DNA from 4 places in the Methylobacterium radiodurans genome. Region 3 is predicted to be linked to each of the others. Evidence: predicted binding sites of a transcription regulator. Region 3 holds the regulator's gene; each other region holds the start of a gene.
The links. The regulator LexA, encoded in region 3, represses DNA repair genes until DNA is damaged. The targets are predictions, from matches to a motif close to TGTTCNNNNTGTGTTCNG.
Positions count from the first base shown of each region.

Region 1: the regulator LexA is predicted to act here: its motif matches at 5,321-5,338, upstream of DK427_RS23315 (ImuA family protein).
Region 2: the regulator LexA is predicted to act here: its motif matches at 2,412-2,429, upstream of DK427_RS21035 (type IA DNA topoisomerase).
Region 4: the regulator LexA is predicted to act here: its motif matches at 4,915-4,932, upstream of DK427_RS09010 (ImuA family protein).

Region 1 is NZ_CP029551.1:4,968,304-4,975,563, reverse strand. It holds gene metH (methionine synthase) at 1-908, opposite strand, end outside; gene metF (methylenetetrahydrofolate reductase [NAD(P)H]) at 983-1,903, opposite strand; gene DK427_RS23325 (ArsR/SmtB family transcription factor) at 1,951-2,967, opposite strand; gene DK427_RS23320 (Y-family DNA polymerase) at 3,041-4,585, opposite strand; gene DK427_RS23315 (ImuA family protein) at 4,512-5,282, opposite strand; gene DK427_RS23310 (collagen-like protein) at 5,517-6,374, shown strand; gene DK427_RS23305 (spermidine synthase) at 6,436-7,122, opposite strand; gene DK427_RS23300 (TIGR03862 family flavoprotein) at 7,119-7,260, opposite strand, start outside.
Region 2 is NZ_CP029551.1:4,485,483-4,492,742, reverse strand. It holds gene DK427_RS21035 (type IA DNA topoisomerase) at 8-2,380, opposite strand; gene aqpZ (aquaporin Z) at 2,642-3,376, shown strand; gene DK427_RS21025 (O-acetylhomoserine aminocarboxypropyltransferase/cysteine synthase family protein) at 3,497-4,786, opposite strand; gene DK427_RS21020 (DUF2218 domain-containing protein) at 5,297-5,590, shown strand; gene DK427_RS21015 (aminopeptidase) at 5,660-6,907, shown strand; gene sseA (3-mercaptopyruvate sulfurtransferase) at 6,955-7,260, opposite strand, start outside.
Region 3 is NZ_CP029551.1:1,265,917-1,273,176, reverse strand. It holds gene DK427_RS05635 (molybdopterin molybdotransferase MoeA) at 1-1,195, shown strand, start outside; gene lexA (transcriptional repressor LexA) at 1,313-2,038, shown strand; gene DK427_RS05625 (ComEC/Rec2 family competence protein) at 2,045-4,288, opposite strand; gene gltX (glutamate--tRNA ligase) at 4,474-5,895, shown strand; gene gltA (citrate synthase) at 6,116-7,260, shown strand, end outside.
Region 4 is NZ_CP029551.1:1,968,517-1,975,776, reverse strand. It holds gene DK427_RS09020 (error-prone DNA polymerase) at 1-2,633, opposite strand, end outside; gene DK427_RS09015 (DUF6504 family protein) at 2,684-4,195, opposite strand; gene DK427_RS09010 (ImuA family protein) at 4,110-4,886, opposite strand; gene DK427_RS27055 (hypothetical protein) at 5,156-5,449, opposite strand; gene DK427_RS09005 (ADP-ribosylglycohydrolase family protein) at 5,382-5,642, shown strand; gene DK427_RS09000 (GGDEF domain-containing protein) at 5,986-7,260, shown strand, end outside.

The sequences.
Region 1 (7,260 bases), 1.8 Mb from region 3:
CCGACGAGCTTGCCCATCGCCTCCGGGCTCTCGTCGTAGAGGCCGAACTCGTTGGGCAGGCCGGCATTCGGGTAGGCGCAGACCAGGGTGTCGCAGATGCGCGACAGCTCGGCGATGTGGCCGCGCATCTCACGCGCGCCGAGCGCGCAGTTCAGCCCGAAGGTGAGCGGGCTCGAATGGCGGAGCGAGTTCCAGAAGGCGGCGGGCGTCTGGCCCGACAGGGTGCGGCCGGACAGGTCCGTGATCGTGCCCGAGATCTGGATCGGCAATCGGATGCCGGTCTCCTCGAAGACCTGCCACGCGGCGGCGACCGCGGCCTTGGCGTTCAGCGTGTCGAAGATCGTCTCGATCAGGATCAGCTCGGCGCCGCCGTCGATCAGGCCGCGCACCTGCTCGACATAGGCTTGGCGGACCTGGTCGAAGGTCACGGCCCGGTAGCCGGGGTTGTTGACGTCCGGCGAGATCGAGAGCGTGCGGTTCGTCGGGCCGATGGCGCCGGCCACGAACCGGCGGCGGCCGTCCTTCTCCTGCGCCAGCTTGGCGGCCTCGCGGGCGAGCCGGGCGCCTTGCGCGTTCAGCTCGTGGATGATCGATTCCATGCCGTAATCGGCCTGGGCGATCGTGGTGCCGGAGAACGTATTGGTCTCGCAGACGTCGGCGCCGGCCAGAAAGTAGTCGAGGTGGATCTGCCGGATCGCGTCGGGCTGCGACAGGATCAGGAGGTCGTTATTGCCCTTCTGGTCGTGCGCGTGGTCCTTGAAGCGATCTCCGCGAAAGTCCTCTTCCGAGAACTTCAGGCGCTGGATCACCGTGCCCATCGCCCCGTCGAGGACGAGGATCTTCTCGGAGGCGCGCTGGCGCAGCGCGCGCTCGATCTCGGTGCCGTCGACGGGGGGGAAGTCGGTCATGTCAGCTTTCTCGATCGTCCGGCGCGGATATGCACCGAACCGAGGATGAAGTCAGGAGCGGGGATCGGGGCCGGTCAGGCCGCCTTGGCGGGCGCCACCTTCGGGGCCTGCGCCCGCAGTCCCAGCAGGTGGCAGATCGCGTAGACGAGGTCGGAGCGGTTCATCGAGTAGAAGTGGAAGTCCTGCACGCCCTCGTCCACGAGGTCGATGACCTGCTCGGCCGCCACCGCCGCCGCGACGAGGCGGCGGGTCTCGACATCGTTCTCAAGGCCCTCGAAGCGGGCGGCGAGCCAGTAAGGCACCGAGGCGCCGGCCCGGCGGGCGAAGTTCGCCGCCGCCTTGAAGTTCTGCACCGGCAGGATGCCCGGCAGGATCGGGATCTCGATCCCGGCCGCCCGCACCTTGTCGCGATAGCGCAGGTAGATCTCGTTCTCGAAGAAGAACTGGGTGATCGCCTGGTCGGCGCCGGCATCGACCTTGGCCTTCAGGGCGTCGATGTCGGCGTCCAGGCTCGCGGCCTCGGGGTGCTTCTCCGGATAAGCCGAGACCGAGACCTGGAAGTCGCCGATGCGCTTGATGCCGGCGACGAGCTCCGCGGTCGTGGCGTAGCCGCCGGGATGCGGCCGGTAGGCGTGGCCGACGCCCTCGGCCGGATCGCCGCGCAGCGCCACGATGTGGCGCACGCCCGCGTCCCAGTAGGATTGCACGACCGCGTCGACCTCCTCCTTCGTCGCGTCGACGCAGGTGAGGTGGGCGGCGGGCTTCAGGCTGGTCTCGCGCACCATGCGGGCGACCGTGTTGTGGGTGCGCTCGCGGGTCGAGCCGCCGGCCCCGTAGGTCACCGAGACGAATTTTGGCTGGAGCGGCGCGAGCCGCTCGATCGAGGTCCAGAGGATCTTCTCCATCTCCTCGGTCTTCGGGGGGAAGAACTCGATCGAGACGCGGATCGGGCGGTAGCCGTCGCGGCTGGCGCGGTGATGAGAGGCGGTGGGCATCGGGGCGTCCTCTAGGTCGTCGGTTCGGACGTGTGTGGGAAAGGGGTTCAGGCGACGGCGCGGGTGAGGGCGGGCGCCGCTCCCGCCGGCTCGCGCGCATCGTCCTGGGCGAGCCAGAGCGTGACGGTGAGCTGGCCCTGCTCTGCCGGTGCGAGATCGCGGGTCGCGATCCCGCTCAAGCCCGCCTCGGCGAGCCATCCGGCGACCTGATCGGCCGCGAAACCGAGGCGGCGGTGAGCCTGCGACTCGCGGAGGAATTCGAGGTCGTGCGGCGCGAAATCGACGACGAGCAGGCGGCCGCCCGGTGCCACGAGGCGGGCGGCCTCGCGGAGGGCGCGGGCCGGATCGTCGAGGTAGTGCAGCACCTGATGCACCACCACGAGGTCGAAGCTGGCGCGGGCGAAGGGCGGCGCGTGGATGTCGCCCTGGCGCAGGTCGACTCTGGCCAGCCCCAGGCGCTCCAGGTTGGCGCGGGCGACCGACAGCATGGCGTGGCTCGAATCGAGCCCCGTGGCGCGCTCGGCCCGGGGCGCGAGCAGGCCGAGCATCCGGCCGGTGCCGGTGCCGAGATCGATCAGGTTGCGGATCGGGCGCGGGCCCAGCGTGTCGAGCACCGCCGCCTCGACGGTCGCCTCCGGCACGTGGAGCGAGCGCAGCTGGTCCCATTTCGGTGCGAGCCGGGCGAAGAAGGTCTGGGCGGCGTCCGCGCGCTGGGCCCGCACGGCGTCGAGCCGGGCGCGGTCCTCGGAAAGCGGCGGGCCTGCGCGCTCCAGCCCGGCGATCAGCGGATCGACGAGGCCGGCGCGGGTGTCGCAGAGCCGGAAGAAGGCCCAGGCCCCCTCGCGGTGGCGCTCGACCAAGCCTGCCTCGACCAGGAGCTTGAGGTGGCGGGAGATGCGCGGCTGCGACTGGCCCAGGATGTCGGTAAGGTCCGAGACCGACAGCTCGCCCTCGGCCAGCAGGGCCAGGATGCGCAGGCGCGTCTCCTCGGCCGCGGCGCGGAGCACGCCGAGCGCGTGGGGAAACGAGACTGCGACAGGCGCCCGAGCGCTTTCGAGAGACATAAAGATATCTTTATGTTCGTTTCGAGGGCGGCGCAAGCGCCTTTTCGCGGGTGCGCGTCCGTCGGCTCCTCTCTCAGGCGAACAGCCCGTGCACGAACCAGGCCGCAGGCTGGCCGGGGGCGTGCGGGCCGCTGCGGTAGAGCCAGAGCCGCCGCCCGGCCTCGCACTCGATCACGTAGTAGTCGCGCTCCGGCAAATCCTCCGCATCGGCCCGCCACCATTCGGGGCCGATCCGCTCCGGTCCCTCGGCGTGGGCGACCAGGTAGCGGCGGGCGCGCCAGCGGAAGCGGCGGGGCGGCCCGTCCGGGACAAGGGCGAGCACGTCCTCGGCCGGCTCGCTGCGGGCGAGCAGCACCAGCGGGCGCGGGGGCAGGGGGGCCGCCGCCCACAGGCCGGCCTCCGGCGCGCCCGGCGACCAGGGCGCGAGCCGATCGGCCCGCTCGGGCAGGTGGCTCGCCCGCGGGATCAGACGGACCAGGGAACGGCCGAGGCGCTGGCGCAGGCGGTCGGCGAGATCGGCGACGTCATCACCGGGTGAGCCGGCGGCGCCGAGATCCGGCTGCCGGTCCGGCATCCGCTCAGCCGCGACGACGTCGAGGCCCACGCTCTCGAAGCCGAAGCCGGCATCGAGGCCGGGGCCCAACCGGTCGAGGCGCAGGCGCAGCAGCGCGGCGAGGGCGTCCGGGCAGCGGCTCGGGCGCGACAGGGCGAGATCGAGCGCCCGCATCACCCCATCGACCCGGTGCAGCGTCAGGCGGACGAGGCGGGCCCCGAGCCCGTCGGCCTCCAGCGCCGGGGCGATCCGCGCCATCAGGGCGCTGGCGGCCGCCACGACCGCCTCCTGATGCAGGATCGGGTCGAGGAAGCCGCGGCGCGCCCCGTAGCGGGCGGGTTCGGCCAGGTCCGCCAGGGGCTCGGGCCTGTCGCCGAGCGCCTGGTCGAGCCGGTGGATCAGGTCCAGCCCGAAGCGGCGGGCGAGCGGCGCCCGCGGTGCTCCGATCAGCGCGCCGACGCGCTTCAGGCCGAGCCGCTTCAGGGCGATCACGTTCGCGGGCGCGCAGCGCAGGGCCTCGACCGGCAGGGGGGCGAGCGCCGCGGCGGCGGCGCCCGGGGATATGTGGATCGCATCCTCAGACCCGTGGCGGGCGAGCGCGAAACCCGCGCCGGGGCTATCGGCGAGCGCCAGCCGCGCCGGGATGCCCGCCGCGGCGAGCCGCCGGGCGAGGTCGGCGAGAAGGCCGGCCTCGCCGCCGTGCAGATGGCAGGCGCCGGTCACGTCGAGATGCAGGCCGTGGCAGCCCTCCGCCGGGCCGAAGGGCGCGAGCCGCGGCGTGTAGCGCTGCGCCCAGGCGCAGAGGCGCGCGAGCGCGTCGGCGTCCGCCTCGGGATCGTCCGGCATCACCCGCAGAGGCACGCCGACTCGCGCCCGCACCCGGCCGAGGGGTTCCCCCGGGGCGAGTCCCAGCGCCCGCGCAGCCGGGTCGAGGGCGGTGAGGCGCAGGCCTCCGGAGCCGGCGGTGGCGAACGCCAGCGGCAGGCCGTCGTCAGGAACGCCGCCCGCCCGCCGCAGACGCGTGACCGGCCAGTCTCTCAGCCAGACCGAAACGACGCGCGGCACGGTCCCACTCCACGATCCAGGTGCCGGTGCGGCCGTTGCGGCAGCGGTCGAGCCGGAGGCGCCAGCGGGGCGCGACCGGATGGCCGAAGCAGTCGCGGGCCGCCGGCGCCGCGGCGATCCGCCAGCGCGTCGCGGCGCCGTTCGGCTGCTCGGCGCCGGTCGGGCGCAGGACCAGCAGCAGCGCGTCGCCGCCGACGATCCGGAGACGGCGGCCAGCGATGAGCGGCAGCCCCTCGCTCACCAGCCCCGCGACGGCCCGCAGGGCACGGGACTGCAGCGCCGCCTCGAGCGCGCGGAACACATCCGCCTCGCTGCCGACCTCCAGGATGAGCAGGCGCTCCGGATCGAGCCCGAGCCCGGCAAGGCCGTGGCCGTAGGGGAGGGGGTGGCCTGGGGCGAGGACGAGGAGCGCCTCCCCGGTCGCCTCCGCCAGCCGGCGCGCCACCAGCGCGAGCGCGAAGCCGAGAGAGGCGGCCTCGTCGCCCGGCCCGTCCGGCACGACCTCGTGCGGCAGGCCGAGCCCGAGCCCGCCGGGGAGACACCAGTCGATGAGGGGGACACCGAGGGGTAGGAGCGGGCAGGACGCGGCATCCGGCAGCACGATCCGGGCGCGCAACGCCTCGATCCGCTCGGCCCGCGCGGCCGGACTGGTCGAGGGGAGCAGGTCTTCGTCCGATCCATCACGTTGAGGCTCCATCCTGTCGGCTCCGACCCGGCCCAGGAATCCTCGATGCAAAGAACAAAGCAAGAACATAAAGGCATCGTGCGTCCCGGAGGCCAGTGAGGCCCTTCATTCAGACACTTAGCCTGTGGGTTGCTGTGGACAGCTGTGGATTGCGGGGACGGACGGTGTCGCCATTCCGGGTTGACCGGAGGCTGAGGGCTCCGCCAATGTCCCGCCGCCGGATCGACCGGCCGGGGGAAACGACAGATGGGTTCTGGCCTGGGTCCGACGCGCGCGCTCGCTCTCCTGGCGGGACTACTCCTCACGGCGGGCGCGGCCCCGGCCCAGAACGCACCCGCCGGTGCGGCCCCGCCATCCGGCGCCCGCGCCGCCCGGCCGGCGCCGCGCCCGCCGAGCCAGCCGATCATGGTCTACGACGCACGCATCGAGGCGGGAGACCTGCGCATCTCCGGCTCGGTGCGCAAGCCGAACGCCATCGTGGTGATGGACGAGGACATCTCGATCCAGGCCGACCGGCGCGGCCGCTTCGTCTTCCGGCTGCCCTATCGGCCGGGCACCTGCGTGGTCAGCCTGAAGAGCGACGAGGACGAGCGCGAGGCGGTGATCGCCAACTGCGCGCCGGAGGGCCAGCCCGGCCCGAAGGGCGATCCGGGCCCGGTCGGCCAGGCCGGGGCGCAGGGTCAGCCGGGGGAGACCGGCCCCAAGGGTGAGAAGGGCGACACGGGCCCGGCCGGGCCCGCTGGGATGGCGGGTCCCGTCGGCCCTCAGGGCCAGGCCGGGATCCCCGGGCCCAGAGGCGAGGCGGGCCCCAAGGGTGATCCTGGTCCGAAGGGCGATGCTGGCCCAAAGGGCGAGCCCGGCCCGCGTGGGCTGGTGGGAACGGCGGGCGCACCCGGTCCGGCCGCGAGTGCCCCCCTGCGGGCAGTGCGCGCCGAATCCTGCGGCGCGGGCGGCTGCACCGTCTCCTGCGAGCGCGGCGAGGTGTTCGTCTCGGCGTACTGCCTGAAGTCCGGGCATCCGGTCTACGCGGAAGGGGAGGGCGCCCCGAACGCGACCTGCCCGAGCGAGGCCGCCGGGATGGTAGGGATCTGCGGGCGGCTCTAGCTCGGTTCCCGAACAGCTCATCGCTAAGAGCGCGCGATCCATCCGGGCGGCGGCGAGGGCTTCAGCGCGCGCCGTCCGGCCGCGCCGCCAGCCAGATCCTGTGGCGCGCCCCGCCGCGCCGGCCGTTGGCCCGCACCGGCACCTCCTCGACCGTGAAGCCGGCGTCTCGCAGCCGCCGGGTGAAGGCTGCGTCCGGATGGGCCGACCAGACGGCGAGCACGCCCCCCGGCCGCAGGGCTCTTCGGGCGAGACCGAGGCCGCCGTGGTCGTAGAGGCGGTCATTGCCCGGATGGGTCAGGCCGTCCGGCCCGTTGTCCACGTCGAGCAGGATCGCGTCGTAGACCGCCCGCGCGGCGCCGATCGGGGCAGCCACATCCGTCTGGAGGAGCCGCACCCGGGGGTCGTCGAGGATGCCGCCGAACACCTCGGCGAGGGGCCCCCGCGCCCAGGCTGCGACGGAGGGCACGAGTTCGGCCACCTCCACCAGGGCCCGCTCCGGGAGCGTCTGGAGCGCGGCCCGCAGGGTGAAGCCCATGCCGAGCCCGCCGATCAGGACGCGTGCACCCGAGCGCGCGGCGATCCGGCCGCAGGCAAGTTCGGCCAGCGCCACCTCGGAGCCGCTGAGGCGGCTGTTCATCAGCTCGTTCTGGCCGAGCTGGATCGAGAATTCTTGCCCCCGCCGCATCAGCCGCAGGGTGCCGCCGCCGTTCGGGATCGTGCCCGTGTCGATGTGGACCCAAGGGATCATGCCGCGTCTCCTCGCTCCGCCGGAAGGTCCCGGAGCCATGCGAGCATGCCAGCCGCCGCCGCCCGGCCGGAGGCGAAGGCGCCCTGCAGCAGGTAGCCGCCGGTAGGCGCCTCCCAATCGAGCATCTCGCCCGCCGCG
Region 2 (7,260 bases), 2.3 Mb from region 3:
CCCGTGTTCAGGCCTGCCGGCGGGCCGCGGCCGGCTTCCTGCGCGGCGCGGGCGAGCGGCCGCGGGACGGCACGGCGCCCTTCCGGGCCGGGCGCGCCGTGTCGGCCCGCGCCGCGTGCGTGTCGAGGAAGCTGCGGCAAGCGTCGAAGTGCGCCTCCACCTCGAGCGGGCAGGCGATTCCCTTGGCCTCGGCGAGGTTGCGGGCGTAGCGCAGCATCGCGGCGCTCGGCGGGCGAACGCCGTCCGGCCCGCGCCCCTCCGGCTCTCCCTCGGATCGTGTCCTCGGCCCGGCCTGCGCGTCGAGGAAGCCGCGGCACACCCGCAGGCTGCTCTTGCAGCCGCGCGGCAGCGCCACGCCCTTGCGCTCCGCCAGCGAGACCGCGAACGCCACCATGGCGGGCGTCGGCGCCCGGTCGTAGCGACCGGACGGGCCGCCCGGCGGGATCAGGCTCGGGTCGAGGTCGATCGTCGGAGCGCCCGCGATCGCCGCGATCAGCGCATCGAGCCGCGCCCGGGTGCGGCGGCGAAAATCCTCGGCCCGGCGCTCCGCCTCGGCACGGGTCGCGGCCCGGCCGATCTCGGCAAGCTCCGCCTCGAACACCGCCCGCCCGACCGGGTCGCCGTAGGCCGGGAACACCGCCCGGACCGCACCGATGAAGGCGAGCCCGACTTCCGTGACCGAGACCGCCGGGTCCTTGCCGGTGCCCAACGTCACGTAGCGGCTCTTCAGGAGCTTCGGCAGGATCGTGTCCCGAGTCGCGGCCGTGCCGAGACCCTTCGGCTCGTTCGGGTTGACGGGGTTCTCCAGGGCGCGCTTCACCGCCGGGTCCTCGACCTGATCGACGAGGCGGCCCATCACCACGGGCAGCTCGCCGCGGGTGATGCGGCGGGGCGGCTCGGTCACGGCGGTGGCGATCTCGGCGCCCGTGGCCGACGCCCCTTCGCCGTCGCGCACCGGCGGTAGGCGGGCCGCGCTCGCCTCCTCCTCGCGCCGGGCCTTGCCGGGCACCAAGTCGGCCTCGGTCTCGGCCTCGGCCCCGTAGACCGCGCGCCAGCCCGGCACCCGCACCACGGTCCCGGAGACTGCGAAGCGCTTCGGCCCCAGAGGCGTGGCGACCTCGGCCGCGATGCCGGTGCGCGCGTCGATCCCATCGGCCATGTGGGCGGCGAGATAGGCCTTGGCGACGAGTTCCCAGAGCCGGGCCTGATCGGCCGTGAGCCGTCCGCGCTCGGGCACCTTGCGCAGCGGCACGATGGCGTGGTGCTCGCCCGGATCCTTGACGTAGGGGCCGCTCTTGCCCCGCCGGATCACCGGCTTCGCCTCCGGCGGAAAGAGCGGGCGGAGTTCCGTGAGAACCCCCGTGACCGCCGCGATGATCGCGGGCGCGTCGCCGGCCTGCCCCTCGGGCAGCAGCTCGGACTCGGTGCGCGGGTAGCTGAGATAGCCCTGGTCGTAGAGGTCTTGCGCAAGCTTGGCCGTCGCTTGCGGGTCCCAGCCGAAGCGCTTGGCGCAGCGCCGGGCGAGCGTGTCCTTCGAGAACAGGCGCGGGGGCGCCCGGCGCACGTCCCGCTGCTCGACCGCGAGCGGCCCGGACCATCCGGCGGCGGCCGCCCGGATCGTCTCGGCAATCTCCGGATCGAGGATGCGGTCCTTCGGCGCGTGCCAGAGGGTGAGCGCGTGCCCGTCCGCGGTGTCGAGCTGCAGCGCGACCTTGAAGAAGTCCTGCGGCACGAAGGCCCGGATGCGCTCCTCGAGATCCGCCAGGATCGCGAGCGTCGGCGTCTGAACGCCGCCGAAGCGCCAGGGCTCGCGGAAGGCCGCCGGGCGCAGGCGCAGCGAGATGGCCCGCGTGCCGTTGAGGCCGAGATGGTAATCCTCGTACTGGCGGCAGAGCGCCTCCAGATAGGCGGCGTAGTCGCGCTCGCCGGAATCGGGCTCGGCGGCCAGCCCCGCGAAGGCGCGCCGGATCGAGACGTCGTCGAGCGCGCCGAGCTTCAAGCGATCGACCCGCCCGCGCCAGCCGAGATGCTCCAGCACCTCCCAGGCGATCATTGAGCCCTCGCGGCCGGGATCGGTCGCGATGATCACCCGTTCGACGCCCCCGAGCGCCGCCCGGATGGCGGCGAGCTTGCCCGCGTGCGACTGGCCGGAGCGGTTCCGCCCGCAAGCGACGGGGATCGTGTCGAGCACGATCGGCAGCGCGTCGAAGCGCCAAGGCTTCCAGTCCGGCCGCACGTCGCCGGGCTCCTCCGCAGCGAGGAGATGGCCCTCCGCGGCGACGCAGACGGTGTTCGGCGAGCGGAAGAAGCGCTTCAGCTCGCGCATCGCCGAGGGCTTCTCGAAGAAGAACAGCGTGCGGCCGGTGCTCGGGGCGGGCATGGCTCGGACCGGTGGGGCGCGGGCGGGATTTTGTTCGCGTTGTGTTCCAGTATGCGCCCGAACCGGCGCCGATGGCAAGGGCGAACCTGGCCGGATTGCCACCCGCCGCGGACGACCGAGCCGCGGGTGGGCAATTCCGGATTAGCGCGCGGTTCCGGCCTTTCCTCGCTCGCACCCGCTCGACATTCTCGGGCCGCGCGCCGGGGCACCGGCGCCGGGGGGATCCCGGACGGCCGACCCATCCTGAACCCAGGAGCCCCCATGGACATCCGCAAGTGCACGGCCGAGGCCATCGGCACCTTCTGGCTCACCTTCGCGGGCTGCGGCAGCGCGGTCATCGCCGCCGCCTTCCCGGAGGTCGGGATCGGCCTCCTCGGAGTCGCGCTCGCCTTCGGCCTCAGCGTGGTCACCATGGCCTACGCGATCGGGCACATCTCGGGCTGCCACCTCAACCCGGCGGTCACCTGCGGCCTCGCGGCGGGCGGGCGCTTCCCGGCCCGCGACATCCTGCCCTACGTGGTCGCGCAGCTCGTGGGCGCCGTCGTGGCGGCCGGTCTGCTCTACGCCATCGCGAGCGGCGCGCCCGGCTTCGACCTCGCCAAGGGCTTCGCGGCCAACGGCTACGGCGCGCACTCGCCGGGCGGGTACGACCTCACCGCCTGCCTCACGGCCGAGATCGTGCTGACTGCGCTCTTCCTGTTCATCATCATGGGCGCGACGCACGGCCGGGCGCCGGTCGGCTTCGCGCCGCTGGCGATCGGCCTCATGCTGACGCTCGTGCACCTCGTGGGCATCCCGATCACCAACCTGTCGGTCAACCCGGCGCGCAGCACCGGACCGGCCCTGATCGTCGGCGGCTGGGCGCTCGCCCAGCTCTGGCTGTTCTGGGCCGCGCCGCTCCTCGGCGGCGTGCTCGGCGGCATCCTCTACCGCTGGCTCAGCGAAGAGCCCGCCGCCCAGGTGACCGGGCTCACCCCGCCCAAGCCGGCGGCGTGATACCGTTTCCGGGCAGGCCCCCAGTGATCGCGGTCCCCTCTCTCCGCACGCGGGGAGAGGGAGGGTGCCGCGCCAGCCGTTCCGAGCCGCTGGACACCGCATGAGGCGGGCGGCCGACCCTTAGTCGAGCTTGGCCAGCGCCTGCTCGATGTCGGCGATCAGGTCCTCCACGCTCTCCAGGCCGATGGAGAGCCGCACCGTCTCCGGCCCGACGCAGGCGGCCGCACGCTCCTCGGGGCGGAGCTGCCGGTGCGTGGTCGAGGCTGGGTGGATCGCCAGCGACTTGATCTCGCCGATGTTCACGAGGTGCGAGATCAGGTCGAGGCCCATGATGAACTTGATCGCCGCCGGCTCCCCGCCCTTCAGCGCGAAGGTGAAGATCGAGCCCGGCCCCTGCGGCACGTAGCGCTTGACCAGCGCCTCGCCGGGCTGGCCGGGCAAGCCCGGATAGCTCACCCAGTCGACCTTCGGGTGGTCCTTGAGATAGGCGGCGACCGCCCGCGCGTTGGCGCAGTGCCGCTCCATGCGCAGCGGCAGGGTCTCGATGCCGGTGAGCGTCAGGAAGGCGTTCATCGGCGAGAGGCCGGGTCCGAGATCGCGCAGGCCGAACAGCCGGCAGGCGACCGCGAAGGGCATGTCGGGGAAGCGCTCTCGCACCACCAGCCCCTCGTAGTCCGGCCAGGGCTCGTTGATCAGGTTGTAGCGGTCGGGCCGGTTCCAGTCGAAGCGGCCGGCATCGCAGATTATGCCGCCGATGGTCTGGCCGGAGCCGCCGAGGAACTTCGAGGTCGAGTGGACGACGATGTCGGCGCCGTGCTCGATCGGCCGGATCAAGGCGGGCGAGGCCAACGTGTTGTCGATGACGAGGGGCAGGCCGTGGCGCCGCGCGACCGCGGCGATGCCCTCGATATCCATCACGGTCGCGCAGGGGTTCACGATCGACTCGCACACGATGGCCCGCGTGCGCGGGGTGATCGCCGCCTCGAAATCCTCCGGCGCCAGCCCCTTGGCGAATTGCGGCTGCAGGTCGTAGCGGCCGTCGAGGCGGCGCATCAGGCCGAGCGAGCCGCCGAACAGGCGCGGGGAGGCGACGTAGGATTCGCCCGAGCGCATCAGCGTCATCAGCACGAGCATCACTGCCGACTGGCCGGACGCGACCGCGACCGCGGCCTTGGCCCCCTCCAGCGCGGCGATGCGCCGCTCCAGCGCCGCGACCGTGGGATTCGAGCCGCGCGAGTAGGAGAAGCCGGTGCGCCGCATCGCGAAGATGTCGGCGGCCTGCTCGGTCGAGTCGAAGACGAAGCCGTTGGTGAAGTAGATCGGCTGGACCCGCGCGCCGGTCGCCGGATCCGGGGCGGCGCCCGCGTGGATCGCCTGCGTGGCGAAGCGAAGGGTCTGATCGTCCGGCATGTCCAACAACCCGCGTTCCGGTGCCGCCGCGGTGACGGCAGCCCGAGGGGGTCTCACTTTAGAGGAAGCGGTGCAAGGGGGGTTGCGTCGTCCCGGGCTCCCACTGCGGGTAAGAGAAGTCCGTTCCAGGATCTCGGCGCGAGCGAGGTGATCTTGAAAGATTGCGGGGCGAGGCGCGCACCGCGCCTTTTTCTGGATCGTGCCTCCGAGTCCGTGGTGCGCCGCAGCACACGGCCACGAAATGCGCCGCACCGCGCCATAAAGTCGCTCGATCCGCCGACCCTTATGGCGGCCATCGCAGACCGTCGCGGATCTCTGGGGATGCGGGCCCTCCGTTCAGGAGAGCTTCAGCGTTATCGGGGCTTTAACGGCTCTCGCGGAGTTTGTTCCTCAAAGGCCCGGCAGCCTCAGGGCAATCGGGCCCGCCGCTTGCTTCTCCGGTCCGACGCCTTCGCGCTTGCGAAGACGACGCCGGCTCCCGCGAGAACCTACGTTCAGGAGACCAGATCCATGCCCACCTCCCAGGCCCGCGTTCAGACCGCCGAGGCGAGCCGCTACCTGCAGCAGCTCTGCCGGCACTGGAGCCACAAGTTCCCCGTCGAGAGCACGCCCCAGCGCGGTACCGTGCCGTTCGGCGAGGACCGGGTCTGCACCTTCGAGGCCGAGCCCGACGCGCTGGTGATGCGCATCGCCACGCCCGACCCGGTCGGCCTGACCCGGCTGGAGCACGTGGTCGCCGACCACCTCGCGCGCTTCGCCTTCCGGGAGAGCCTCGGCGACATCACCTGGTCGCGCGCCGCTTGATTTTTCGCGGTCTCCGCACCGATCTTGGATCCGGCCCTGCCTGAGGGCCGGTGGCGAGGGACGGGGACGATGACGGGACATGCCGGGCCGCAGACGGATCCGCGGCTCGACCGGCTGGCCACGGTGGCCGTGCGGGTCGGGCTCAACCTGCAGCCCGGGCAGGAACTCGTGCTGACCGCGCCGCTGGAGGCGCTGCCGCTCGCCCGCGCGATCACCCGCGAGGCCTACGCGGCCGGCGCCTCGCTGGTCACCACGCTGCTCGGCGACGACGTGGCCACGCTCGCCCGCTTCGCCCACGCGCCGGACGCGGCCTTCGACACGGCCGCGGGCTGGCTCTACGCCGGGATGGCCGAGGCCTACCGCAACGGCGCCGCCCGCTTGGCGATCAGCGGCGACGACCCGGCGCTCCTCTCCGGCCAGGATCCCGAGAAGGTGGCGCGCGCCAACCGCGCCCGCTCCAAGGCCTACGTGCCGGCCCTCGAACTGATCGCGAACTTCGCCACCAACTGGACCATCGTCTCGGCCGCGACCCCGGCCTGGGCCCGCACCGTCTTCCCGGATCTGCCGGAGGACGAGGCGGTGGCCAAGCTCTGGGACGCGGTCTTCGCGGCCTCGCGCGTGGACGGGCCGGACCCGCTCGGCGCCTGGGCGCGGCACAACGCCGACCTCCACGCCCGCAAGGACCGGCTCAACGCCGAGCACTTCGCTGCCCTGCGCTTCCGCGGCCCCGGCACCGACCTCACGGTGGGCTTGGCCGACGACCACGAGTGGTGCGGCGGCGCGGCGACCTCGCGCAGCGGCATCACCTGCAACGCCAACATCCCGACCGAGGAGGTCTTCACCACGCCGCACAAGCTGCGCGTGGACGGGCACGTCACCAGCACCAAGCCGCTCTCCTACCAGGGCACGCTGATCGACGGGATCGCTGTGCGCTTCGCGGAGGGCCGGATCGTGGAATCCAGCGCCCGCACCGGGGGCGACGTGCTCGCCCGGGTGCTCGACACCGACGAGGGCGCGCGCCGGCTCGGCGAGGTCGCGCTGGTGCCGGCCTCCTCGGCGATCTCGGCCTCGGGGCTCCTGTTCTACAACACGCTCTACGACGAGAACGCGGCCAGCCACATCGCGCTGGGCCAAGCCTACAGCAAGTGCTTCCGCAATGGCGGCGCCGATTTCAGCGAGGACGACCTCGCGGCCCGCGGCGCCAACCGCAGCCTGATCCACATCGACTGGATGATCGGCTCGGCCGCGATCGACGTGGACGGCATCCGCCAGGACGGGCAGGCCGTGCCGGTGATGCGCCGGGGCGAGTGGGCCTGAGCGCCGACCCAACCCGCCCCCTCAGCGGGGGCGGGAGAACGTCGGGTTCACGCCGCCCCGGTCGCCACCGGCCGGCTCTGGTCCGCGCCCCATTCCGACCACGACCCGTCGTAGAGGCTGCGGGCCGGGTGCCCTAGCGTCTCCAGCGCCAGCGTGATGATCGCGGCGGTCACGCCCGAGCCGCAGGTGGTCAGCACCGGGCGCGCGGGATCGACGCCGGCCGCCGCGAAGACCGCACGCAGCTCGTTCGGGCTCTTCATCCGCCCGTCGGTGAGGAGGCTGGCGTAGTGGAGGTTGCGCGCGCCCGGCATATGCCCGGGGCGCACGCCGGGACGGGGCTCGGCCTCCTCGCC
Region 3 (7,260 bases):
CCGGATCCTGGCGAGCGTGCCCGGACCGGTCGAGGCCGAGGATGTTCCGCTCGGCCAGGCCGTCGGCCGCACGCTCGCGGCCGACGTGGCCGCCTCCCGCACGCAGCCCCCCTTCCGTGCCTCCGCCATGGACGGCTACGCGGTGCGGAGCGCCGACGCCGACCGGGCCGGCGCGTTCCTGCGGTGCGTCGGCACAAGCGCCGCGGGCCACGGCTTCCGCGGCGCGCTCGGGGCCGGCGAGGCCGTGCGGATCTTCACCGGTGCTCCCGTGCCGGAGGAGGCGGACGCGATCCTGATCCAGGAGAACGCCGAGGCCCAGGATGACCGGGTGCGCGTGCTGGAGCCGGTCGTGCCCGACCGCTTCGTCCGCCGCGCCGGGCTCGACTTCTCGGCCGGCGACACGCTCCTGCGGGCGGGCGAGACCCTCGACGCGCGCCGCATCGCGCTCGCCGCCGCCGCCGGGCACCCGGTTCTCGGCATGCGGCGCCGTCCCCGCGTCGCGATCCTGGCGACCGGCGATGAGCTGGTCCTGCCGGGCGAGCCGCCGGCCTGGGACCAGATCGTCGCCTCGAACACCTTCGCGCTCTCCGCCCTCGTCGGAGAGGCCGGCGGCGAGGCGATCGACCTCGGCGTCGTGCGCGACGACCACGCCGCCCTTGAGGACGCCTTCCGGCGCGCGCGCGAGGCCCGGGCCGACCTCCTGGTGACGCTCGGCGGCGCCTCGGTCGGCGACCACGACCTCGTCCAGGCGGCGCTGGCCAGGGAGGGCCTGGAACTCGGCTTCTGGCGCGTGGCGCTCCGCCCCGGCAAGCCGCTGATGCACGGCCGGCTCGGGCCCATGCTGGTGATCGGGCTGCCCGGCAACCCGGTCTCCTCGATCGTCTGCGGGCTGCTCTTCGTCCTGCCGGCGGTCCGCGCCCTGCTCGGCGACCCGCGTGCGGGCGAGGACCGCAGCGAGCCGGCGACCCTCGGCCGCGACCTCGAGGCCAATGACGGCCGCCAGGACTACATGCGGGCGACCCTGCGCACCGCGTCCGACCGCCTGCCGGAGGCGACGCCGGAGCGGCGCCAGGATTCCTCGATGCTCGCGGTGCTCGGCCAGGCCGAGGCCCTGCTGATCCGCGAGCCGCACGCCCCACCCGCGCGGGCGGGCGATCCCTGCCGCATCATACGTCTCGACCGCCGGCTGATCTGACGCGCGTGCGGGCGCTTTCGGAGCACCCGCTTGCGGAACACTTGCGGAACGTTTAACGTGTTCGTGGTTTGTTTCCGAAGCCGCGATTCTGCCTGTCCCGAATGCGAGTGCCGCCCGATGCTGACGCGTAAACAGCTGGATCTCCTGCGCTTCATCCAGCAGCGGATGCGCGAGAGCGGCGTGCCGCCCTCCTTCGACGAGATGAAGGACGCGCTCGACCTCAAGTCGAAGTCGGGCATCCACCGGCTGATCACGGCCCTGGAGGAGCGCGGCTTCCTGCGCCGCCTGCCGAACCGGGCGCGCGCCATCGAGGTGATCCGCCTGCCCGAGAGCCTCGGACCGGCGACCGCCGCCGCCGCGCCCGAGCCGCGCCGCTTCACCCCGAGCGTGGTCGAGGGTGGCCGGGCCAAGGCGGTGCCGCCCCGGCCCACCACGACCCAGTTCACCGACGAGCAGGGCCGCGCCGTCTCGATCCCGGTCATGGGCCGGATCGCCGCCGGTACGCCGATCTCGGCGATCCAGAACCAGAGCTCGGCCATCACCCTGTCGCCGGACTTCCTGGCGGGCGGCGAGCACTACGCCCTGGAGGTGCGCGGCGACTCGATGGTCGAGGCCGGCATCCTCGACGGCGACCTCGTGGTGATCCGCAAGCAGGACACGGCCAACACCGGCGACATCATCGTGGCGCTGATCGACGACGAGGAGGCGACGCTCAAGCGGCTGCGCAAGCGCGGCTCATCGATCGCGCTTGAGGCCGCCAACCCGGCCTACGAGACCCGCGTGCTCGGCCCCGACCGGGTGCAGATCCAGGGCCGGCTGGTCAGCCTCGTGCGCCGCTACTGACCGGCGCTACGGCTCGGAATCGTCCGGCACACCGGGCGGCTCGTCCCGGGAAGGCTCCGCGGCTGCCGGCTGCGGAGCCTTCTCTGTTTGCGGCGGCGGTCGGGCGACCGGCGACCAGGGCGCGGACCGGGCGGGATCCCGGGCGTGAAGGAGGACGAGCGTACCGTCCGGCATCACCCGCAGCGCAGTCGCCCCGTACCGGGTGAGATAGGCCCGATCGATCACGACAGTGGCGGCACATCCGGGCGGCGCGCCGAGCCCCGTGACGATCACCGCGGCGCGGGCGCAATCCTCGGCGAAGGCGCGCCGGTCGCGCACGAGGGCGACCGCCCGCCCGTCCGCGAGGTGACCGACGCAGCCGAGCCGGTCGCAGGTGCCGCCGCCCAGATCCGCGGGTTTGCGCCCGTCACCGTCCGCCTTCAGCCACTGCTCCAGCACGAAGCCCGAGGGGCGCCCGAGGGTGATCAGCCGACCGTCCGCGCCGCGCAGAGCCGCCCCGCCGCCCTGCCGGTCGACGTAGAGGTCGTGGCGCTCCGGCGCGGCGGCGAGCGCGAGCCCGCAGGCGCCCGGCAGGAGCGCGAGCCAGCGCAGGCCCGAGGCCGGCAGCGTCGCCAGCAGAAGCGCGGCGGCGAAGAGCCCGAGCGCCGCGCTGCCGAAGGCCGGCACGACGAGCGTTGCGCCGCCGAATCCCTCGATCCACCCGGAGATCGCCAGCATCCCCCGCACCGCCTGCCCCATCAGCCACCAGACCGGCAGGTCGAGGGCGAAGGGGTAGGCCAGGATGCCGAGCACGGCCGCCGGCATCACCGCGAGCGAGACCAGCGGCAGGGTCAGCGCGTTGCCGAGGAGCCCGAAGGGCTGCACGGTCTGGAAATGGTAGGTCGCGAAGGGGGCTGTGGCGATCTGGGCCACCAGGGTCGTGGCGAGCGTGCCGACCACCGCGGCGAGCACCGCGCCGTAGAGCCGACCGATCCGCCCCGCCCCCTCCTGCCGGAACAGCCCGCCGCCGACGAGCCGCGCGCAGGCGATCAGCCCGGCCACCGCCCCGAACGACATCTGGAAGCTCGGGCCGAGGAGCGCCTCGGGCTCGCGGGCGAGCGCGACGAGGGCCGCCAGCGCGAGGTTGCGCATCGAGAGCGCCGGGCGGTCCACGAGGATCGCGCCCAGCATGATCAGCGTCATCACGAGCGCGCGCTCGGCCGCGACGTCCCAGCCGGAGAAGACGCAGTAGGCGGTGACGCCGAGCATCGCGACGGCCGCCGCGATCTTCTTGATCGGCCAGAACAGGGCGAGGTGCGGCACCAGCGCCAGTCCCGCCCGGATCAGCCAGAACACCACGCCCGCCGCCAGCACCATGTGGAGACCGGAGATCGAGACGACGTGGTAGATCCCCGCCGCCCGCAGGGTCTCGCTGGTGGCGGGCGCGATCAGCCCGCGCTTGCCGGTGACGAGGGCGGCGGCGACCGCACCGGCCTGTCCGCCGGTCGCCTCGGCGATGCGCCGGGTGAGGGCATTGCGCGCCGCGTCCACGAGGGCGGTGAGACGCGCGGACAGGCCCGGCGCCTCGGCGGGTGAGCGCACCACGATCTTGCCGGTCAGTGAGCCCACCGCGCCGATGCCGCGAAACCATGCGTCGCGGGCGAAGTCGTAGCCGCCGGGCCGGGCGGCCTCCGGCGGAGGCAGCAGGCGCGCGGTCGCCTCGATCGCGTCGCCGGGCGTCACGGGCGGCGCCTTCTTGAACGACACCCGCACCCGCCGCGGGGTCTCCTCCGGGGTCAGCGCGCCGAAGCGGGTGACCCGGATCACCAGCCGGGCGCCCTCCTCGCGCTCCTCCAGGGATTCGACGAGGCCGGCGAGCGGCGCGATGGTGGTGCGGGCGAGGACCGGCCCCGCGACCCGCGAGACGCGCCAGGCCGCGGCCGCGAAGCCGAGGAGGGCCGCCGCCAACGCGAGCGCGAGAGCCAGGACGGCGGGCCGGGTGCCGAGCCGGGGTGTCAGCCCGAGGCAGAGGGCGGCCGCGCCGAGCGGCGCCGCGAGAGCGGGCGCGCCGTCCGCCAGACCGAAGAACAGGAGGATGCCGGCCCCGAAGGCGACGGCGAGCCAGGGGAACAGCCGCCGCTGCGCGGCCTCCGCGGCGAGGCAGCCGCCGACCCAGCCGCGGAGCGCCGGCAGGACGAGCCCGGGCGCGCGACGCAGCGGGACGCCGAGCACGAGGTTCCCGCCGCTTCCCCGCGCGCCGATCCGCTCCATGATCCGGGCCGTCCGTCAGCGCGTCGTGAACATTCACGCGGCGTCAACGCTTTCTTAACGCATCGGCGGGGCCATGCTACAGCCACTGCCGCCGCGCCCCACAGGGCCGGCCGCCCTATTCCCGTTCGCCCGCGAGCCCGCGCGTCTCCCAAGGCTCCGCGCGCCGCACCTGCACCCCGAGATCGATGTCGTCACCCGTCGTCACGCGCTTCGCGCCCTCGCCCACGGGCTACCTCCATATCGGGGGCGCCCGCACCGCGCTGTTCAACTGGCTCTACGCACGCCATCACGGCGGCCGGATGCTGCTGCGCATCGAGGACACCGACCGCGAGCGCTCGACCCAAGGGGCGATCGACGCGATCCTCGACGGGATGCGCTGGCTCGGTCTCGATTGGGACGGGGACGTGGTGTTCCAGTTCGCCCGCGCCGACCGGCACCGGGAGGTCGCCGAGAGCCTGCTCGCTGCCGGCAACGCCTATCGCTGCTACGCCACGGCCGAGGAACTCGCCCAGATGCGCGAGCAGGCCCGGGCCGCGGGCAAGCCCTCCCGCTACGACGGGCGCTGGCGCGACCGTGACCCGGCCGAGGCCCCGGCCGGCGCGCCCTACGTCATCCGGCTGCGCGCGCCCACCGAGGGCGAGACCGTGGTGGACGACGCGGTGCAGGGCCGCGTGACCTGGGCCAATCGCGACCTCGACGATCTCGTCCTGCTGCGCTCGGACGGCACGCCGACCTACATGCTGGCCGTGGTGGTGGACGACCACGACATGGGCGTCACCCAGATCATCCGCGGCGACGACCACCTCACCAACGCCGCCCGCCAGAGCCAGATCTATCGGGCGATGGGCTGGGACGTGCCGGCCATGGCTCATATCCCGCTGATCCACGGGGCGGACGGGGCGAAGCTCTCGAAGCGCCACGGGGCGCTCGGCGTCGATGCCTACCGCGACCTCGGATACCTGCCGAACGCGCTCCGCAACTACCTCGTGCGCCTCGGCTGGAGCCACGGCGACCAGGAGGTGTTCTCGACCGACGAGATGGTGGCGGCCTTCGACCTCAAGGCGGTCGGCCGCTCGGCCGCGCGCTTCGACTTCGCCAAGCTTGAGAACCTCAACGGCCTCTACATCCGCGGCACGGCCGATGCCGACCTGCTGGCCGCGATCGAGGCGATGCTGCCCCATGTCGGCCCGGCCCGCGGCCTCTCCGCTCCCCTGCCGGACGACCTGCGCGAGAAGCTGCTGGCGGCGATGCCGGGGCTGAAGGAGCGCGCCAAGACCCTGATCGAACTCCTCGACAGCGCCTACTACCTCTACGCGCCGCGTCCACTCGCCCTCGACGAGAAGGCCGCCGCGCTGCTCGTGCCCGAGGCCAGGGCGCGCCTCGCCGCGGTGCTGCCGCCGCTTGAGGCGCTGCCCGCGTGGGGAGCCGCCGAGACGGAGGCCGCCGTGCGCGCCTTCGCCGAGGGGGCCGGGGTGAAGCTCGGCCAGGTGGCGCAACCCTTGCGTGCAGCTCTCACCGGCCGCACCACCTCGCCGCCGCTCTTCGACGTGATGGCGGTGCTCGGGCGGGAGGAGAGCCTCGCGCGCCTGCGCGATCAGGCCGGGTGACTCCTGCGGGCTGCCGGGAATCGACCGTGCGGCCCGGATTTCGCTAGGCGTTCCGGGGCGGATGTCACCTGCCCCGTTGCTGGCGTCCGACCGATCCGCTAACCCGATGCACCTGTGAGCACCTGCAGCAAAATGCTTCCGGTGCCCCGAGTTCGGGCCAAGGCCTCGGGCCGCGGCACGTAGCCGGCAACGCACCCTCGTCAGGAGAGGTCGACGTCCCATGAGCGCATCCAGCAGCATTACGGTGGACGGGAAGCAGGTCGAGCTTCCGGTCAAGAAGGGGACCATCGGTCCGGACGTCGTCGACATCGGCAAGCTCTACGCCCAGACCGGTGCCTTCACCTTCGATCCGGGCTTCACCTCGACGGCCTCCTGCGAGTCGAAGATCACCTATATCGACGGTGACGAGGGCGTGCTGCTCTACCGCGGCTACCCGATCGAGCAGCTCGCCGAGAAGGGCGACTTCCTCGAGACCTGCTACCTGATGCTGTTCGGCGAATTGCCGACCGAAGCCCAGAAGGCCGATTTTGACTACCGGGTCACGCGCCACACCATGGTGCACGACCAGATGAACCGCTTCTTCTCCGGCTTCCGCCGCGACGCGCACCCGATGGCCGTGATGGTGGCCTGCGTGGGCGCGCTCTCGGCCTTCTACCACGACTCGACCGACATCTCGGACGAGCAGCAGCGGATGATCGCCTCGATCCGCATGATCGCCAAGATGCCGACGCTTGCGGCGATGGCCTACAAGTACTCGATCGGTCAGCCCTTCGTGTACCCGAAGAACGAGCTCGACTACACCTCGAACTTTCTGCGGATGTGCTTCGCAGTTCCGTGCGAGGAGTTCCAAGTCAACCCGGTCTTCTCGAAGGCGCTCGACCGGATCTTCATCCTGCACGCCGACCACGAGCAGAACGCCTCGACCTCGACGGTGCGTCTCGCGGGCTCGTCCGGCGCCAACCCCTTCGCCTGCATCGCGGCCGGCATCGCCTGCCTGTGGGGGCCGGCCCATGGCGGCGCCAACGAGGCGGCGCTGAAGATGCTGATGGAGATCGGCACGCCCGACCGGGTCGACGCCTACGTCGCCAAGGCCAAGGACAAGAACGATCCGTTCCGCCTGATGGGCTTCGGTCACCGGGTCTACAAGAACTACGATCCGCGCGCCCGCCTGATGCAGGCCACCACCCATCAAGTGCTGAAGGAACTCGGCAAGCAGGACGACCCGCTGCTCGAGGTCGCGGTGAAGCTCGAGGAGATCGCCCTCAAGGACGGGTACTTCATCGAGAAGAAGCTCTACCCGAACATCGATTTCTATTCGGGCATCACCCTGAAGGCGATGGGCTTCCCGACCGACATGTTCACGGT
Region 4 (7,260 bases), 700 kb from region 3:
GCCGCGAACAGCGGCAGCGGTGCCTCGCGCAACGCCCGGATCGCCCAGAGCGCCTCGCGCCGCGCCAGCCCGAAGGCCGGCCCGAATGCGTCGGCCGCCGCTAGGCGGCGCAAGGCCGCGACCGGCACGCCGGCCCTGCGCCACGCGTCCTCGACCGATGCGTAGGGCTCGAGGGCACGCACCAGCACGAGGCGCGCGCCGTCGTCGTTGCGGAGGCCCCGCACCGTGCGCAGGCCGAGCCGGACCGCGTGCCGTTCCGCACGGCCGGTCGGCTCGAGGGTGCAATCCCAGGCCGAGGCGTTCACGCAGACCGGGCGCACCTCGACACCGTGGTCGCGCGCGTCCCGCACGAGCTGGGCCGGTGCATAGAAGCCCATCGGCTGGGCGTTCAGGATCGCGCAGCAGAACACGTCCGGGTGGTGGCACTTCATCCAGGAGGAGGCGTAGGCGATCAGAGCGAACGAGGCCGCGTGGCTCTCCGGGAAGCCATAGCTGCCGAAGCCCTCCAGCTGCTTGAAGGTGCGCTCGGCAAAATCCGGGGCGTAGCCGTTGCCGACCATGCCGGCGATCAGCTTGTCGCGGAACTTCGACACGCCGGCCGTGAACTTGAAGGTCGCCATGGCGCGGCGCAGCTGGTCGGCCTCCGAGGGAGTGAAGCCCGCGGCCACGATCGCCACCTGCATCGCCTGCTCCTGGAACAGGGGCACACCCAGCGTCTTGCCGAGCACCCGCCGCAGCGCCTCGGTCGGGTAGGTCACGGCCTCGCGCCCCTCGCGGCGGCGCAGGTACGGGTGAACCATGTCGCCCTGGATCGGGCCGGGGCGCACTACCGCCACCTCGATAACGAGGTCGTAGAAAGTTCGGGGGGCCATGCGCGGCAGCATTGCCATCTGCGCCCGGCTCTCGATCTGGAACACGCCGAGCGTGTCCGCGCGCCGGATCATCGCGTAGGTGGCCGGGTCCTCCGCCGGGATCGTCGCTAGGTCGAGCCGCACGCCCTTGTGCTCGGCCAAGAGGTCGAAGGCGCGGCGCATGCAGCCGAGCATGCCGAGGCCCAACACGTCGACCTTCATGAATTTCAGCGCCTCGATGTCGTCCTTGTCCCACTCGATCACCTGTCGGTCGACCATGCTGGCGGGCTCGACCGGGACGAGTTCGTCGAGGCGGTCGTTCGTCAGCACGAAGCCGCCGGGATGCTGCGACAGGTGGCGTGGCGTGCCGATCAACTGCCGAGCAAGATCGAGGGTCAGGCGCAGCCGCCGATCGGCGAGGTTGAGATTGAGCTCGGCCGCGTGCTTCTCCTCGACGCCGTCGGCCGACCAGCCCCAGACGAGACCGGCGAGCGCGCCGGTGACGTCCTCGGGCACGCCGAGCGCCTTGCCGACCTCGCGCACCGCGCCGCGGGCCCGGTAGCGGATCACGGTGGCGCAGAGGGCGGCGCGGTCGCGTCCGTAGGTCTCGTAGACCCACTGGATCACCTCCTCGCGCCGCTCGTGCTCGAAATCGACGTCGATGTCGGGCGGCTCGCGTCGCTCCTCGGAGATGAAGCGCTCGAAGAGCAGTCCCTGGCGCACCGGATCGATGCTGGTGATGCCGAGCACGTAGCAGACCGCCGAGTTCGCGGCCGAGCCCCGGCCCTGGCAGAGGATGCCGCGCGAGCGCGCGAACCGCACGATGCTGTTCACGGTGAGGAAGTACGGCGCGTAGCCGAAGCGCTCGATCAGGGTGAGCTCGTGGCGCAGTTGCAGCGCGACCGCGTCGGGCAGGCCATCCGGGTAGCGGGCGCGCGCGCCGGTCCAGGTCAGCTCCTCCAGCGTCTCCTGCGGGGTCCTGGCCGGATCCTCGCGCTCGTCCGGGTACTGGTAGGTCAGCTCGGCGAGGGAGAAACGGCAGCGCTCGGCGATCTCGAGGCTGCGCGCCACCGCGCCGGGATGGGCGGCGAACAGGCGCGCGACCTCGGCCGGGTCCTTCAGATGACGGTCGGCATGTGCGTCGAGGCGGAAGCCCGCGGCATCGACCGTGCAGCCCTCGCGGATGCAGGTGACGACGTCCTGCAGGATGCGTCGCGTCTCGGCGTGGTAGAGCACGTCGCCGGTGGCGACCGTCGGCACCCTCGCCGCGCGGGCGACGCCAGCCAGGGCGTCGAGCCGGGCGTGATCGTCCTGCACGAAGCGGCGGGTGAGGCCGCAGTAGAGGCGATCGGCGAACACGGCGCGCAGCCGGCGCAGGTCGGCAGCGACCGTCGCTCCGTCCCTGCCCTCCGTGAGGGCGACCGCGACGAGGCCGCCGCTCCAGGCAAAGACGTCCTCGAGCGTGAGCGTGCAGCTGCCCTTGCCGGCCGCGCGCTTGCCGATGGTGAGCAGGCGGCAGAGCCGGGCATAGGCCGCGCGATCGGTCGGGTAGACCAGCAGCGGCGGCCCGTCGGTCGGGTCGAGGCGGCAGCCGACGATCAGGGGCAGGCCGGTCGTGCGGGAGGCCGCGTGGGCGCGCACGATGCCGGCGAGCGAGCCACGGTCGGTCACGGCCATCGCCCGCAGGCCGAGCAGACGGCCGGCCGCGAACAGCTCCTCGGGCGAGGACGCGCCGCGCAGGAACGAGAAGTGGCTAGTGACCCGGAGTTCGGCGTAGGACATGGCCGGTCCCACCGTTCAGGGCACTGGGCCGGTGGCCGGAGGCGGCCGGCTCACCCGAACACCCCCTGCAGCCACCAGCGCGGTCCCTCCGCCATCGGCGCGTCGCGGTAGATCCAGTAGCGCGCGCCATCCTCGGTCTCGACGCGGTAGTAGTCGCGGAGGCTGGCGAGCTCGCCCTCGGCCGCCCACCACTCGCCGCGGACGCGTTCGGGCCCGTCGGCGCGCACGACGCGGTGGCGCACGCCGCGCCAGACGAACAGGGCCGGCGGCGCGTCGGGCAGGAGCGCGGTCGCCTGCACCGGCTCGGGCGGCTCGAACAGGCGGGCCGGCCGCGCGAGGTCGGCGGGCCAGGAGCGGCCGTCCGCAGGCGCGAGCGGCGGGGCCCGGCGCTGGCTGCGCTCCGGCACCCGGCTCTCGACGGGTACCACCCGGAACACCCGGCGCGCCCCGGCCCGCGCCGCGAGGCGATCGACGAGCACGGCGAGATCGACCTGCGCCGTCTCGCCAGTATCAAGACCCTCCCCCTGCACGGCCGCCAGAGGCTCGGTCCGGCCGGCAGCCAGGGTCGCCTCGTCGAGGCCGAAGCCCGGATCGACCTCCGCGAGGCGGGCGCAGAGCAGCCGGGTGAGATGCGCGGCGTCGCGCGTGGCGGAGGCCGTGCCGACGCAGATCGCGTGGACGCCGCCATCGACCCGTCGAAAGGTCAGGTCGAGGCGGCGCGCACCGAGGCCGCGGCGGGCGAGCAGTGCGACCAGATCGCCCGTCAGGTCCGTGGCCACCCGCTCCAGTGTACTGGGTGCCGAGATCGGCTCCGGGAACGCGCGGCGCACCACCACGGCCTCGGCGGGCATCACCCAGGCGATCGGCTCCGGGGCGTGCCCGAGCACTTGGTCGAGCCGCTGCAGCACGGCGCGACCGACGCGCAGGCTCAGCGGTCCGCGCGGCAGCGCCGCGAGTTGCGCCACCCGCTCGATGCCGAGTTCCACCAGCCCGGCGACGGTCTCGGGGGCGAGCCGGAGCGCGCGCACGGGCAGACTCGCGACCGCGGCCGCCATCTGGCCCGGTCCGACCAGGGGCGAGGTCTCGCGCGGCGCGAAGCGAGCCACGGCCCAGGCCGCGCCCGGGGTGTCGGCGACGGCGAGGCGCACCGTGCAGCCGCCATCACGCAGGCGGGTGAGCAGGGTGCGCAGCATCGCTGCCTCGCCGCCGAACAGGTGCGCCGAGCCCGCGATCTCGATCCAGATGCCGTCCGGCGGATCGGGGGCAGTGAGCGGGGCGCACCAGAGGCACCAGGCGGCCAGCCGCGCGAGCGCGTCCGCATCGGCGTCCGGGGCCGCCTCGCGCACCGTGATGCCCGGCACCATCGCCTGCGCCTGGGCCACGGCCATGCCAGCGCGGATGCCCAACGCCTGCGCGGCCCGGCAGGCGCTGGCGACGACCCGCGACCCGTTGGCCGCGGTGGCGGTGACGAGCGGCTTATCCCGCGGCGGCGCGGCCTTGTCGCGCCTGCGGATACGATCGCTCGGCCAGGTCGGCAGGTAGAGCGAGACGACCCGCCTCATCGCAGGCCTCGACGAGCCAGGAGGCCGGCTCCGCCCCGAGCGCCGCGCCGCGGCAGCGCTGCAGCCCGACCCGCCAGCGCCCACGCCCAAAGCCCGCCGCACTGCGCGATGCCGACACCGCCTCGACCGACCAGCGGCTCGTCGCCGCGCTCGCCGTCGTACCCCCACCATCCGAGGCAACGGGCGCGCGACGGACGAGCAGGACGGTGACGCCGCTCTCCTCGGCGCAGAGCTGAAGCCGGCGCGAGGCGGTCAGACCCGTTCGTGCGACCTCCCCAACGACGCCGGCCAGTCCGCGGAAGCGCGCGCCTTCCTCCACCAACGGCAGGAGTTCGGCCTCCCGGTAGGTCTCGACGTAGATGATCCGGTCGGGATGCAGGCCGACCCGGGCGAGCGCGGGCGCGAACAGATCGCGCGCGGCCAGGCACCAGAGGATGGGCCCCCGCGTCCGCGCTAGGATGCCGGCGGCGAACAGGGTGCAGGCCGCCGCGTGGCTGATGGCCGCCTGGGCGGGCGCGACCTCGTGCAGGGCCCCGAGCTGCAACCCGCGGCCGGGCAGAAGGCTGTCGATCGCGGAGAGGCCGAAGGGCAGGTAGGAGGCCTGTGCTGGCGCGCTGCCCGATCCCCGTTCCAGGGAAGCGATGCGCGTGCGGAGCGTGCCGAGGACCGATCGAGGATCGCTGGACGTCATGCACGGGACACCCTCCCAATCGACTGTCTGTTCATCTTTTGTTCTATCTGCGCTTGAGCGAGTGACCGGCAACTCAGCCGCTGGGATCGTCCTCGTTATCCACATGTGACGAGAAGCGCAGCCGCAGTACCGCAGGTTGAGCTTGACTGCGGCGGAGGGGCTTTGCGCCGAAAACCGAGCTGAGGGGCCTCGGTCGCAGCTCGCTCGGTCTGAGACCAGGCAATCAGCACCCTGTCGCTGGGCAACCTGTTCGGCGTGCTGGTGTTGCGTCAACCGGAGGTGAGTCCCGCATGAGCCGTCGCATCTTGGTCACTGGCGCAAGCATCGCCGGCAACACCGCCGCACGGTAGCTCGGCCATCATGGCTTCGACGTCACAGTGGTCGAACGTGCGCCCAACTTCCGGGACGGTGGGCAGAACATCGACGTCCGCGGTGTCGGTCGTGACGTGCTGCGCCGCATGGGCCTTGAGCGAGCCGCCCTCGACAACGGCACCGGTGAGGAGGGCACGGCGTGGATCGACGATCGGGGCCGGGTCGACGGACAGCTTCGAGGCAGCGCTCATCGAGGCCGTCAACCTCGCCGACGATGCGGATACGGTCGGCGCGGTGACCGGCCAGCTCGCAGGCGCCCTGTATGGGCACTCCGCCATCCCGGATCGCCGGCTCCGCCCATTGACCTGGCACGAGAGGATCGGCGCTTTGGCCGACGGTCTCTCCTGCGTGCGCGAAGGCGCCACTCCGGCCCAACCTAGATAGCACTCCCAGACGTGCGGGAGGGCCGCGGGCGCCGGGTTTCCTGGACCTACAACACCGACCGGTCCGGCCCGCGCTCGCGTCGACAGCGCTACCGGGGACCCGGTGCCGCCGCACGGACATCTGTGCCGTCATGAGCGCGGCGTTCCGTCGCTCCTCGTACGAAGCGCATTCTCGCCCCCGGTGCGCTTGCCCTGATGCGGGGGCGTTCGAGGGGAATGCGTACGTCCGATCATCGCAGCGGGCCGGGACGCTCGAATATAGCACACTTAAATCTCTTAAACTGTCCTCAAGACTTATCTGATAATCTTCTGACAGCCCGAAACCTGTCAGGCCGCTTACCGATATGAGCAACAAGAGACGCGACGAACTTGCGGACATTTCCGCTGCAATGGCGTCTCACGACTTCAAGGCGGAAATCGAGACTCTCATCAAGGGCTCCATCCGCAAGATGCGCCCGACGGCAGCCACTATGAAACTCTATAGACGAGTATCCTGGCACGGTCGGGCAGCGACCGCACGCGCGTGGCTGAAAGTCATCACGCTAATCAATGTGCTGGTGATCGGAATCGATTACATGATGGCCGCCTCGATGCTGGCGCCCGCAATTGCCCTGAGAGGTCTCGCGATCCCGTTGGTCTATCTCGCAGTCGTCAAAGCTTGGACGACCGAGCGTCCCGCCTGGATCGAAGGCCTCTCGATCATCCTGTTCTCGCTCAGCATGATGATGCTGGCCTGCATGCTCGGGCTGGTCGCGGGCGGACCGATCCACGAGCGCTACGCGACGGCCTGCTTCATGGTGATCTCGACAAGCATTGCCGTCATACCGCTCGGTCGGCGCTGGATCATCCTGTCCGGTCTCTGCAACTGCCTCGCCTATGCCGGGGTGCAGTGGCTCAACCCGAGCGTATCCGGCTTCGACGTGGGATTGATGACAGCGTTCTTCGCCGCCGTCACGTCCGCGCTGATCCTGGCCCGCCTGACAGCCAACCGGGTGCACCTGCGCGCAGAGATGCTGCGCCTGCACGATCTCTTTCAGATGCGACAGCTGCGCGCGGCGAACCGGCAGCTTCAGGAACTCGCGATCACGGATGCCCTGACCGGCATCCTTAACCGGCGCGCGATTATGGAGCGATTCCAAGCCTCATTCGACGACCCGGCCAGGGCCTGCCGCCTTGCTGTCGCACTCGTCGACATCGATCACTTCAAACGTCTGAACGATACCCGCGGCCACCAGGAAGGCGATCGGTGCCTGCGCGCCGTCGCCACCTCGCTGGCAGCGTCGGCGACCGCCTGGAGGGGTGAGGTCGGGCGATACGGCGGCGAGGAATTCCTACTCTTGCTGCCGGACGCCGACATCGATCGGGCCCGGGTCGCCTGCGAGCAGATGCGCCAAACCGTACAGACCATGAACCTGCCGAGCTCCCTCGCGGGCGATGCCGGGCCGGTGACCGTCAGCATCGGCGTGGCGGCCATATCCACCGGACCTCATTCACCGACCATGATGAGCGAGCTCCTCCGTGCGGCGGACGAAGCTCTGTACGCGGCCAAACGCGGCGGCCGGAACCGCGTGCAACTCAGTGGAGGGCGGGACGAGCTGCAGGGCGTCGCGGGGGCAAAC